3 regions of the Furfurilactobacillus sp. W61-4 genome follow, and region 2 is predicted to be linked to each of the others. Evidence: predicted binding sites of a transcription regulator. Region 2 holds the regulator's gene; each other region holds the start of a gene.
The links. Region 2 encodes CtsR, which represses protease genes until heat stress. Its sites were predicted from a motif close to TTGGTCAAAAAAGGTCAAANA; they were not measured.
Positions count from the first base shown of each region.

Region 1: clpP (ATP-dependent Clp endopeptidase proteolytic subunit ClpP) is a predicted target of CtsR. The motif match lies at 2,158-2,178, and genes of this name have one in related genera.
Region 3: AC27FN_RS02275 (Bax inhibitor-1/YccA family protein) is a predicted target of CtsR. The motif match lies at 1,547-1,567, and genes of this name have one in related genera.

Region 1 covers NZ_BAAJNZ010000004.1:224,415-228,706, reverse strand. Annotated here, with positions in the region: gene AC27FN_RS06810 (SDR family oxidoreductase) at 1-562, opposite strand, end outside; gene AC27FN_RS06805 (TetR/AcrR family transcriptional regulator) at 681-1,256, shown strand; gene clpP (ATP-dependent Clp endopeptidase proteolytic subunit ClpP) at 1,471-2,064, opposite strand; gene AC27FN_RS06795 (UbiA family prenyltransferase) at 2,255-3,172, shown strand; gene nhaC (Na+/H+ antiporter NhaC) at 3,903-4,292, shown strand, end outside.
Region 2 covers NZ_BAAJNZ010000006.1:47,849-52,140, forward strand. Annotated here, with positions in the region: gene AC27FN_RS08345 (D-2-hydroxyacid dehydrogenase) at 1-371, shown strand, start outside; gene tenA (thiaminase II) at 527-1,189, shown strand; gene AC27FN_RS08355 (CtsR family transcriptional regulator) at 1,558-2,031, shown strand; gene AC27FN_RS08360 (ATP-dependent Clp protease ATP-binding subunit) at 2,057-4,292, shown strand, end outside.
Region 3 covers NZ_BAAJNZ010000001.1:460,183-464,474, forward strand. Annotated here, with positions in the region: gene polA (DNA polymerase I) at 1-434, opposite strand, end outside; gene AC27FN_RS02275 (Bax inhibitor-1/YccA family protein) at 790-1,512, opposite strand; gene AC27FN_RS02280 (multidrug effflux MFS transporter) at 1,748-2,944, shown strand; gene murC (UDP-N-acetylmuramate--L-alanine ligase) at 3,172-4,292, opposite strand, start outside.

The DNA of each region.
Region 1 (4,292 bases), on a different contig from region 2:
TCATTCCGTCGCCAACATAAGCTGCTTGACCGTGTTGGACGGCTAACCCGGCGAGTAAGGTACCAAAGCCTTGACGGTGCTCATCGTGAACCGTTGGTGACAAACGAACAGCCATTCCGCGGACACCTGCTTGAGCTGCTTGACGTGCCAAGCTCTCTGACACGGCCCGACCGGTTAACGGTGCCGTGTCCTGTTCTGTTGCCGCGCGTCCAAGATCAGTGACCATTAAGGTGCCTGAGGTATTCACAAATGGTTTGTTGCTGCCGGTTAATGCGGCAAGCATGGCCTTAACCGCTGCAAGATCTTGTGCTACCGCTTCGTCGTAGTGGTTGAAGTCATTATTGTAGCCTAGGTGGAGAACGCCATCAGCCTGTTTGGCGGCCTCAGCTAGGGTTGTTAAATCATCCAAAGTTCCGCGTAATGAGGTCGCGCCTAAGTCAGCTAACACTTGATCACCGTGCGTTGATCGAGATAAACCAGTGACTTCGTGCCCATGTTCAATGAGCTTTTTAACAACAGCCGAGCCGATAAAGCCTGTACCACCAGTCACAAATAATTTCATTTTCGTGTACCTTCTTTGATTTGGTTTTAAATGATAATCTTATCGGCAATGATTATAAACGATAGGTCTATCATAATCAAGTATTGACTTTCAAATAAATCCTAATTATATTCAAAACATGAAAAAGAAAAGTCAGAAAAAGTATGAGGCGATTTTGGATGCGACGGCTCAATTAATCCTCAGTAAAGATGTTGGCGATGTTTCCACAACCGCAATTGCGCAGGCCGTGGGAATTCCTCAATCTAGTATTTATACCTACTTTGATAATCGAGCTGCATTATTAGCCGCATTATTTCTTCGAGAAATAAAAGCACTATATCAAGCTGATTATGACGTTGCTGTGAATCAACCAATTGTTTCGTTATTGCAGCATTATTTGACGAACTTATTTAAATTCGCGTTAGAACACCCAGATAGCATGACCGTGATTGAAAAGCTAAAGTCTGAAATGTGGATTGATGTAAAGACAGTTGCACAAGTTGAAGAGTGGGTGAGTCAAACACCAATTCAGCAGCTACTCGCAGCTAATTTACATAATGGAACTTTTAGATCGGTTGATATTTCATTGGTGCGCAATTTGTTGTTTTCGACGATCAAGCTACATGCCGATAATATTTTAAACGGAGTGTACACCCAAAGCGAGCGACCGTTTAGTGAAGTGTGCGAGTTATTAATCGCTGCCTTAATGAAGTGAAGTCAGCTGTGAAACGCTGATTGACAGCACTGACTAAACAACAAAACCCGTGTTTCCATTTTCAGGAAACACGGGTTTTGTGCGCGTGGCGGGCTACACTAGCCTGTTACCTGTGCCTAGCCTAGCCCGATCAATTGGCAAAGATCGCCAACTGTTCAGGCTTAGCTAGTGCTCGATAACACCCGGCAGGTTTCGCTCTGAATTATTAAATGAATTACTTCATTTCACTGGAGTTCGTCATGATGTGATCAATCAAGCCATAGTCTAAAGCCTGTTGAGCCGTCATGTAGTTGTCGCGTTCTGTATCACGGTTAATGGTTTCAATGTCCTGACCCGTCTTTTCAGCCAGTAATTCGTTAATCATCTTCCGTGTCTTCAGAATTTCTTCTGCGACAATTTCGATTTCAGTCTGTTGACCTTGAGCACCACCAGAAGGTTGGTGAATCAAGATCTCTGAGTGTGGCAGAGCAAAACGCTTGCCTTTAGCCCCAGAGGTAGCCAAAATGGAAGCCATTGAAGCAGCCATCCCCATGACAATCGTTTGAACGTCGGATTTAACGAAGTTCATTGTGTCATAGATCGCCATCCCAGAAGTGATGACACCACCAGGAGAGTTAATGTACATGTAAATATCTTTATCTGAGTCTTGGGCATCTAGAAACAACAACTGAGCGATAATGGCATTAGCCATGTCGTCTTCAATTGGCCCAGAAACCATGATGATCCGGTCCTTTAACAACCGGGAGTAAATGTCATAGGCGCGTTCACCGCGGCTGGACTGTTCAATAACAGTTGGAATTAAAGCCATGATTGAGGCCTCCTTGTAATTTGCGTTGTGAGTTAGTTGGCGTTAGCACTTGAATGCCTGCTCTGCTAATCAACGTAACTGTAGTTTAAACCTTTGGTCAAAAAAGGTCAAACAAAATGCGAGCAATCTGACTAATTTTTTTCGATTACTTATGGTAGCCTTAGTACATCAAGGGTTGAGGAGTAATTTGATGAAGAAAAAATGGTTAACTTGGTCGGTATTTGTTGAACTAACGGAAATTTACACCGCACCATTGAATATTGTTTGGTTTGTCTTGGGGGCAGCGATTGCACAATATCATTATGGCGTTGTCAATTGGATTAATGTTTTGCTATGTTTGATTGATGTCTTTATTTTTGATTTGGCAGTGAACGTTTCCGATAATTATTATGATTATGTTCATGCGGCAGATCGAGAAGGATATGCGTTACATACAAATCCGCTAGGTCGGCTTAAACTGCCATTGAAAGGCGTCTGGTGGCTAGGAACCAGCCTGTACTTAATCTCGGCAATTCCCGGACTGCTTCTTGTCACGCGAACTGGTTGGCCGGTCTTGATCTTTGGGCTCATTGGCTACACCATCGGCATTTTTTATACAGCTGGCCCCTGGCCCCTAAATGCCATGCCAATCTGTGAAGCGGTGGTGGCGTTATCGATTTCTTATTTGATTCAACTGACCTGTGTCTACGTTAGTATCTTCGGGCAGCGCCCGTTCAATTTCAGCGTTATCGCCACGACATTTACCCTATGTCTACCACTGACCTTGATTTTCTTTTTGGTGCAGCTCGCCAACAACACGGCTGACTTGGATGAAGACATTAAAAACCATCGCCACACGTTGGCTTATTTCATTGGTCGAGGCAACGCGGTTAGTTTGATGCGTGTGCTGCTAGTTCTGGGATCAATTTGGCCGCTCGTTAATTTTTTCGGGCATTTGGCACCATGGGAAACATTATTGAGTATGCTTTTATTACCAATCATGTGGCGGGGGATGCAACCGTTTTTTGCGGTGCAAGATAAACGCAAGACTTACATGAGTGTTATTAAGAGCACATCGCTGTTCTTTTTAGGTTATACATTGTTGTTCGCTGCCGGAGTTTGGTTATAAATTTAGCGGAAATGCGCGCAGTTGCGCTTGTCTGTTGATGCTCAGAGTCAAATCTGGCTGGTTCACGCTCTTTCTTAAACGCGCTCACCAGACCTAAGTCCTGTGCACAACCATCAACCACTACCGGGTGAAACCCACCCGTCCGTGATTCCCAGTTATTGCTCGGACTTACCCGGTCTGGTTCACACTTTTTCTAAACGTGCTCACCAGACCTGACCCTTGCGCACAACCAACAACCGTAACCGGGCCAAGTTCGCCCAATTACGATTGTCCGTTGTTGCTCAGGGTCAAATCGGTCTGGTTCACACTCTGATTAACAAAAAAACATTGACAAGAAATTAAAAAGCTGGTATCTTTCTAATCAACATTTAATCATTTGTTTTCATTCCAAGTAGGGACTCGTCTGGGTGTCAGGAAGTCGGTGGTTGCTGCGAACCGATCAGGGCTAGTTTACGAAATACTTGAAAACGACAATGAACGGGCAACTCTGGACCGTTATCCCAGTGAGAGTGAGGTTTTTTGATGGCGCCATTAAAAAACCTAAGCTGGGTGGTACCACGGTTAAAAAATCGTCCCTGTTATGCGACTGCATAGCAGGGACGATTTTTTTGTGAAAAGGTGGGTGTCGAAATGAATGTTGGCCATTGTGGGGGTAATCCGCGATATTAGCAATTTATGATCGAAACTAATGATTGAAAGCTAATTTAGTCAATAAAGCGGGGTTAAACAAATGGAAGAACAAACAACCTTTAAAGTAGGACGCAACGAAGCACTCGTTGTTTTGATCATCATGTTAACTATTATGGGAACCGGGGTCATTGCCTTTGGTTTATCACCACAAGTTCCGGTGATGCTGGTGATGGGCTTATTAATGGCTTGGGGGGTAATCCATCGCTTGCCTTGGTCACATATTAACGATGGTATTAAAGATGGTATTCAAACTGGAATCGTGCCGATTTTTATTTTTATTCTTGTCGGTGCCTTAATCAGTACCTGGATTGCAGCAGGTATTATTCCATCCTTGATGGTGTTTGGCTTTCATCTGATTAGCGTGCAGTGGTTTGTACCCTCGGTTTTTGTGGTATGTGCGTTAGTTGGGAGTGCGGTTGGGAGCGCCTTT
Region 2 (4,292 bases):
AAAACTATCACATGTTAAATGCAGCAGCCTTCAGTAAGATGAAAGATGGCGTGATCATCTTGAATCCGGCTCGTGGTGATTTGTTAGACACCGATGACTTAATCGTTGCTTTGGATTCTGGTAAAGTCGGTGGTGTTGCCATGGACGTTTATGAGGGTGAAGTCGGCATCTTTAATGCTGATTTTGGTCAATTTGATGCCATTCCTGACGAACGGTTAAAAGATTTGATGTCACGGGACAACGTTTTGGTGAGTCCGCACATTGCGTTCTACACGAAGACAGCGGTTCGTAACATGGTGCAGTTTGCTTTAAACAACAATCGTCAGTTAATCGAAACTGGCACGGCTGACAATGTCGTTTCGTTTGACTAATCAGGATTTGGTAACGCCGGATATAAATGTGTTCGTCTGTTTGTAAAGAGCTAGTATCGATTATGTAAAACCCATGCTTTCATGATGAAGGCATGGGTTTTATCGGCTATACTAGGTGAGACGCATGGCACTTTCTTCAGTAAAGGAGTCTTATCATGTCTTTCAGTCAAAACGCCTACCAAGCCAACCGGTCACTTTGGCAAGCCAGCATTCAGCATCCATTTATTCAGCAACTGCGTGATGGTACTCTGCCTGAAGCAACCTTTCGTTATTACATCATTCAAGATCATCATTATTTGCATGACTTTGCGCGGGTGCACGATTTAACGGCGCAAGTAGCTGAAAACAAACAGGTCAAACAGCTTTTAACAGATTTGGCGAACGGTCTGCGGGCTGGTGAAATCACAACCCGAACGACGTTTTTTAAACCGTTAGCGATTACGCCAAGCGATGTGACACAGACGCCAATGGCACCGACAACCTATGCTTATACGTCGCACATGTATCGGACGCTATCACAGGCGGGACCAGCTGCCGCCATTGCCGGTCTACTACCTTGTGCTTGGTTGTATGCGGATATTGGTGCTGCCTTACAAGGGGTGAACTCACCGGTTCCTGTCTATCAGGCCTGGTTAGACAGTTACCAAGCCGCTGATTATACTGACGCTGTGGCGACCCAAATCGAATTGACTGACCAAGTTGCCGCTGCCACAGATCAAGCGGGACGGGCACAAATGATGGCCGCATTTGCGCGGAGTACGTATTTTGAACTCAACTTTTGGCAAATGGCACTTGATCATCAACAATGGCAGCTATGATTATTTTCGTTACGTTAGTTAGCCTCGTATGATGACAGGGCGTTGTTTGTGAAGACCAATAAAATTGCCACAGAAGTACATTTCATTACTAATCTGAATCATCAAGACACGGGACATAAAGTCAAGTGACGCCGCCGAAAAGTGAATTGTAAACGATGAAAAAATGTCATCGTTTGTAGTTCGCCCGCAACACGCGTCACTGTCCGACTTATGTCCCGTTTCCGCGTTCTACGCGTCTGGATGACCGAGGCATGTGTCAGTGGTATTTTATTTGGGCCTACCGAGGCCTTTGAATCCTTTATGATTGCAAATTTAGTCAGGGTTCGTATAATATAGTCAATATTAGTCAAAGACTGGGGTGAGCAATCATGGAAGGACCAACTAACATTTCGGATGTGATTGAGAAATATTTGAAGGGTATCTTGGCTGATGAAGAACAGGTGGAAATCCGCCGTTCTGATATTGCCGACCAATTTAATGTCGTTCCTTCACAAATCAATTACGTGATCAAAACCCGCTTCACCATCCAGAATGGCTACATCGTAGAGAGTAAGCGCGGCGGCGGTGGCTATATCCGGATCGAAAAAGTTAATTTGTTGGCAGATACGGATGTGCTCGATAGTCTGCTTAGCGACGTCGTGGGCGATGCCATTAATCAACACGACGCATATGCGATTATTAATTCATTATTCAACGACGGTGTACTCAAGGAACGCGAGGCCAATATTATTTTAGCGGCAATTGATAAAGACACCTTGGCCGTGGCTGACCATGAGGTGGAAAATACGCTACGCGCCCGTATCCTGATTGGCGTGCTGAATCGTTTACGGTTTGAAGACTGAGCGTTAATGAAAGGCAGGACAGCAAATGGACAATTTATTTACCCCGAGTGCTAAAGATGTTCTCGTTTTGGCGCAAGAACAAGCGAAGTATTTTAAACACCAGGCGGTCGGCACTGAGCATTTGCTCCTTGCTTTAACCATTGAACAAAATGGGATCGCTAGTAAAGTTTTACAACAATTCAATATTACTGAAGAAGATGTCCGTGAAGAAATCGAACGGTTCACTGGTTATGGAACGTTAACTAATGTTGACAAAGAGACGTACCTTCCTTATTCACCAAAGGCGAAGGATATTCTCACGATCGCTGGTGATGAAGCGAAACGGTTGGGTGCGACCAAGATTGGGACCGAGCACCTATTATTGGCGCTACTTTCTGATGAAAGCATTTTGTCTTCACGTATTTTGGTGACGTTAAATCTCGACTTGGCTCAAGCACGCAAAGTGATTCTGCGTAAGCTAGGAATTACTGATTCACCACGGCGTCGACAACAAATGAGCAAGGCTGCCAATAATAAGCAGCAAACAGAAGGAACACCAACACTAGATTCGTTAGCACGCGATTTAACGGCTTTGGCGGCGGATAACCAGATGGATCCGGTTGTTGGTCGGAGCAAAGAAGTTAAGCGGGTCATCCAGATTTTGAGTCGTCGAACCAAAAACAACCCCGTTTTAATTGGTGAACCTGGGGTGGGGAAGACAGCGATTGCTGAAGGATTAGCTCAAAAGATTGTCGCTGGCGACGTGCCTGAAGACTTAAGCGACAAACGTTTGATGATGCTTGATATGGGCTCCTTGGTTGCTGGCACTAAGTATCGTGGTGAGTTTGAAGATCGGCTGAAGAAAGTCATTGAAGAAATTTACAATGACGGACATGTGATCTTATTCATCGATGAGTTACACACACTAATTGGCGCTGGCGGTGCTGAGGGTGCGATTGACGCTTCTAACATTTTGAAGCCGGCCTTGGCTCGTGGTGAACTACAAACAATTGGCGCGACAACTTTAAACGAATATCAAAAGTACATTGAATCTGATGCCGCGTTGGAACGCCGGTTTGCAACAGTTCAAGTCGATGAACCGACGGAAGCTGAAGCTGTGGAAATCTTAACGGGATTAAAGCCACGTTATGAAGAACATCATCAAGTTGAGATTACTGATGACGCAGTTAGTGCGGCGGTCAAGCTATCGGCTCGCTATATCACGGAGCGTTTTCTGCCTGATAAAGCGATCGATTTGATGGATGAAGCCGGTGCCAAGGTTCGTATTGATGCTGCCGGTCACAAGACAAAATTAGCTAAGCAAGAAGATAAGTTAACTGACTTACAGCAACAAAAAGAAGCGGCGATTGAGAATCAGGACTTTGAAGGTGCGGCTGCAATTCGTGAAAAAGAGATGGCAATGCGAAAACGCGTTGATAAGCTCTTGGATGAACAGGACAATGAAAAGCTCAGCGGCCAGCCACATTATGAGCTACAAGTGACTGAAGAGGATGTTGCCGAAGTTGTTTCAGAATGGACTGGTGTGCCGCTGACACAACTGCGAAAAGACGAAGAGTCACGATTACTCAACCTAGAAAAGGTTTTACATGAACGGGTAGTCGGTCAAGACGAAGCCATTTCTGCGGTTGCACGGGCGATTCGCCGTGCTCGATCTGGGTTGAAAGATCCAAATCGTCCGATTGGATCTTTCATGTTTCTTGGACCTACTGGAGTCGGAAAAACTGAGTTGGCCAAAGCTTTAGCCGAGGCCATGTTTGGTTCAGAAGATAATATGATTCGGGTTGATATGTCAGAATATCAAGAACGCTTTAGTTCAAGTCGGTTGATTGGGGCAGCCCCAGGATATGTCGGTTACGACGAAGGGGGCCAGTTAACTGAGCAGGTTCGAAACAAGCCTTACTCAGTGGTCCTTTTGGATGAAGCCGAAAAAGCGGATACCGACGTCTTTAACTTGTTATTGCAAGTATTGGATGATGGGTTCTTGACGGATTCGAAGGGACGCAAAGTTGATTTTCGTAACACAATTTTGATCATGACTTCGAACTTGGGTGCAACTGCTGTTCGAGATGACAAAGAAGTTGGGTTTGGCGCAACCAGTGCGACAGATAATTACCAAGCAATGTCCGACAAGATTCGCCAAGCATTGCGACTCACGTTCCGACCAGAATTCTTAAATCGAATTGACGAAACGGTCATTTTCCACTCCTTGACCAAACCAGAACTGCACGAAATTGTGAAATTAATGGCCGGAACCGTTTTAA
Region 3 (4,292 bases), on a different contig from region 2:
CCGGTCACAATAATGACCTGATAGCCGGCTGCTTCCCCTTCCTGAGCTAACGTGCCAATGATGTCGTCGGCCTCCCAATTACTTAGCTCATAGCTTTTAATACCGTAGGCAGTCAATAGATCGCGTAAATATGGCATCTGTTCAGATAATTCCGGTGGCGTTTTGGCGCGGCCGCCTTTATAGTCACCAAATTTTTTGGTACGAAAAGTCGTCTTCCCAGCATCAAAAGCAACCAACGCCTTATCGGGATGAACGGCCTTGATAACGGCATCTAGCATCGTTTTAAACGCATAAATTGCGTTGGTATGTAAGCCATCATGATTCGTAAAGCGATCTAGTTGTTGATGGAGTGCAAAAAAAGCGCGAAATGCGACACTATTACCATCAATTAATAATAACCGCGGCTGTTTTGATAATTCAATTTGTTCACTCATTGGCCGTCTCTTTCTTTTTCAGGATCAACATCGTTAAATGCTTGTATTATCAGTAGTTTACCAAATTTTGGCTTGGCTTTCCATTGACACATTTTTCGCCAAATCGAGATTACCTAAATCAAAATTAGTCAGCAATGTTTTCAATAATTAACCTAATTCGTTTAAATAGACCATGGACTAATGTATTTGGCTAATCACTGACGTTAAACTAAACACACAGAGTCGGTAGTGAGCCAGGGAAAATCATTTGAGTAGGACGAACGGCTTGAGCAAGATCGTTATCCCACCTACAGCATTCAACAAAAAAGCGAGGATCAATTGATCCTCGCCGAAACATCTAAATTCAACAGATGAGCTAGTTTCGATTACCGCCACTGAAACCAAAAATTTGAAGGACATAGATGAAAATATTGATGAAGTCTAGATATAACTGGAAGGCACCTTGAATTGCCAAGCCCCCCAGTGCCACCTGATTACCATATTGTTCATAAATTCGTCGCATCCGTTGTGTATCCCAGGCCGTCAAGACGACAAAGATCCCAACAATCACAAAGCTAAAGACGTAACTAATCACTGACGAATGAAGGAACATATTAATTAAACTGACTACGATCACACCGAATAGCGCAAAGATCATTTGCGTGCCAATTCGACTCAAGTCACGATGTGTCGTCATGCCGTAAACTGCCATGCCACCGAAAATTGCTGCGGAAGCAAAGAAGGCGGAGAAAATTGTAGCGCTCGTGTAAGCCAAGAAGATCGTGGATAGCATCAGGCCATTAATCGCCGCAAAGCCAAGTAACATCACCAAGCCAGCACTAGCACTTCGTCTTGCTTGGAATGAACTACCAATGACTAACCCAAATTCAGCGATGATGAGGACCCACATAAACCAAGAATTAGCCGCTAGAAAACTAAAATATTGTTTCTGGTACACCACCCCGGCCAGAATCGCGACCACAGCAGAAACTAAGACTGCCAAACCCATATAGCCGAAGACGCGACTCATAAACGCGCTTAAACCAGAAGCTTGGACATTCACCTCACGACGAGGTTGTTGATATTCATTATTGTTCACAACTGATCCCTCATTTCTCTCAAAACATTTCATTAGTCTGACAAATGTTGACTAACCTTATTTACAGAGTATTCTAACAGAATTCAGTTAACAAGCAAGTCTTTTGCCGTTAGAAAAAAATTCTTTAGATAAGTTACAGCATTAGTCGATTGCTTAAGTCGTCTAGTTTTTTTTCGCAAACTCGACTAAAATAAGCCAGATATCGATAAATTAAATTCAAGATTGCGAGGTAATTATGATTCAATCTGACATCCCACAAAAAGCAAATTCACATCCTAGCCTTTTTTTGACCATCTTGCTAGGGACGCTGTCAGCTTTTGGACCGTTGTCATTAGACATGTATCTACCTGCTCTGCCAGATATTCAGTTGAGCTTACATACTTCTGCCACAGCCGTTCAGGCCAGTATCAGTGCCTGTTTGATTGGAATGGCGATTGGCCAGCTTTTTATTGGCCCATGGAGCGATCGGGTCGGTCGCCGGCAACCCTTGATGGTCGGATTAGTCGTCTTCACATTATCTTCGCTCGCGTTAATTTTCATCCACAACATCGGTTTATTTCTGATCGTCCGTGTTATTCAAGGTCTTGCTGGCTCAGCCGGTCAAGTCCTGTCACGCGCGATTGCCCGTGATTTATTTGATGGTGTGAAACTAACTCGCTTTTACGCGACGTTAATGACAATTAATGGGGTGTTTCCTGTTATTGCCCCAATCCTAGGTGCCGCCCTTGTCAGCTTGTTCCCATGGCAATCGGTGTTTGTTACCTTGACGATTATCGGTGTCATTTTGTTGGTAGCAAGTCTGTTTGGTTTACCGGAAACGGGCCAAGTCACTCCTAACCATCTTGAACCATTGAACTTCAGGGCCGTGTTTAAAAACCGCCGTTTTATGTTGAATGCAAGCTTATTGGCCTTAGTTAACGGGGCATTATTCACCTACATTGCCGCCTCGTCATTCATCTTTCAAAAGGATTTTCACTTAAGCACAACTTCATTCAGTCTCATTTACGCCTTTAATGGACTGGGCATTGCTTTAGGTGCTCAGCTCATGGGTCGGCTGACCGGTCGAACTTCTGATCGTAATTTAACTCGTTGGGGCTTTTTGATTCCGATCGCCAGCAGTGGTTTGATGCTGTTGAACGCGCTCACGGTCAATAACTTCTGGCTCTTTACAATTGCGCTTTGGATCGTGGTTGTCTCCATCGGTTTCAATAATGGCATCACAACTGCGATTGCCATGGCTAGCACTTCCACTAATATCGGGACCGCATCAGCCGTTTTAGGCACCTTTTCGGAATTAGTCGGTGGTCTGGCCTCCCCAATTGTCGGATTATTCGGTTCAACTAGTTCAATTCCAATGATCAGTTTGATCATCATTTTTGAAATTATCGGGCTGATTTTACTCGGTCTAACGTCTGCGACCACCACTAATTAAATTCGCAATCGACAAAATGGGAGCTGTGACATAACTCCGTTTTGCCAACGAGTACCAACGAAAATAGCGCTGTTTCCCGAACTTTGGGAAGCGGCGCTATTTATGTTGGACGGAATTGGCAGGCCTTTGGCACGCGTTATGGGGCAACGTTCGTCTCACATACTTATGTCACAACTCGCCATTTTGTGCTGAGCAAGTGAATTGTCTCAGTTTGTCGACGTTTGTATTTAACCGTTCGTTAAACTGGAGTTGCTTAACAGCGTTTCATATTCACGTTCATATTTTTGAACATCACCGGCGCCCATGAAGATGACGACCGCATCATGATAATCCAATAGCGGCGACAGATTTTCTAAGGTTAACACATCACCGCCTTTGACAATTTTCGCACCTAAATCGGCACTAGAAACCGTCCCGGTCTTTTCACGAGCAGAGCCAAAGATATTCGTCAAATAGACTTTGTCAGCCAAATTCAAGCTTTTAGCAAAATCATCCATCAACGCAATTGTCCTCGTAAACGTATGGGGCTGGAATACGGCAATCAGCTGCTTATCCGGATATTTTTGACGGGCAGCATCAATCGTTGCCTTAATTTCGGACGGATGATGCGCATAATCATCAATAATGGTCATATCTGCCACTGAACGTTCTGCAAACCGACGTTTAACCCCCTTGAATGAAAGGAGTTCTTGCCGCAAATCGTTCATATCAACTTTTTCAAAATGGGCCACCGCAATCACGGCTAGGCTATTAAGCACATTGTGTTCACCATACAAAGGAATTTCAAAGTTACCGATCAATTCATCATGTAAGTAAACGTCGAAATTCGATTCCTTCGTCGTTCGTTTAACATTACGTGCCTGTACGTCGTCTCGGTCGTTCGTCCCATAATAGTAGATTGGCACATTGGCCTTCAACTGCCGCAGATGTTCATCGTCACCCCAAGCAAAGATAGCCTTACCCACTTGACTAGCAAACGTCTGAAAGGCATCGGCGACGTCGTCAATCCCGGTATAATAATCCGGATGATCGAAGTCAATATTAGTCATAATCGCATAATCTGGATGATACGCTAAAAAGTGGCGTCGATACTCATCTGCCTCAAACACAAAGAAGCGAGAATTTGGCGTACCTTTACCGGTACCATCACCAATTAAGTAACTCGTTGGCGCAATGCCGCTTAACACATGAGCAAGTAGCCCGGTCGTACTCGTCTTACCATGAGCGCCGGCAACACCAATGCTCGTGTAGCCGCGCATCAATTGACCAAGAAACTCATGGTAACGAATGACTGGTAATCCCAATTCTTTAGCCCGGAGAATTTCTGGATGAGTATCTGGAAAGGCAT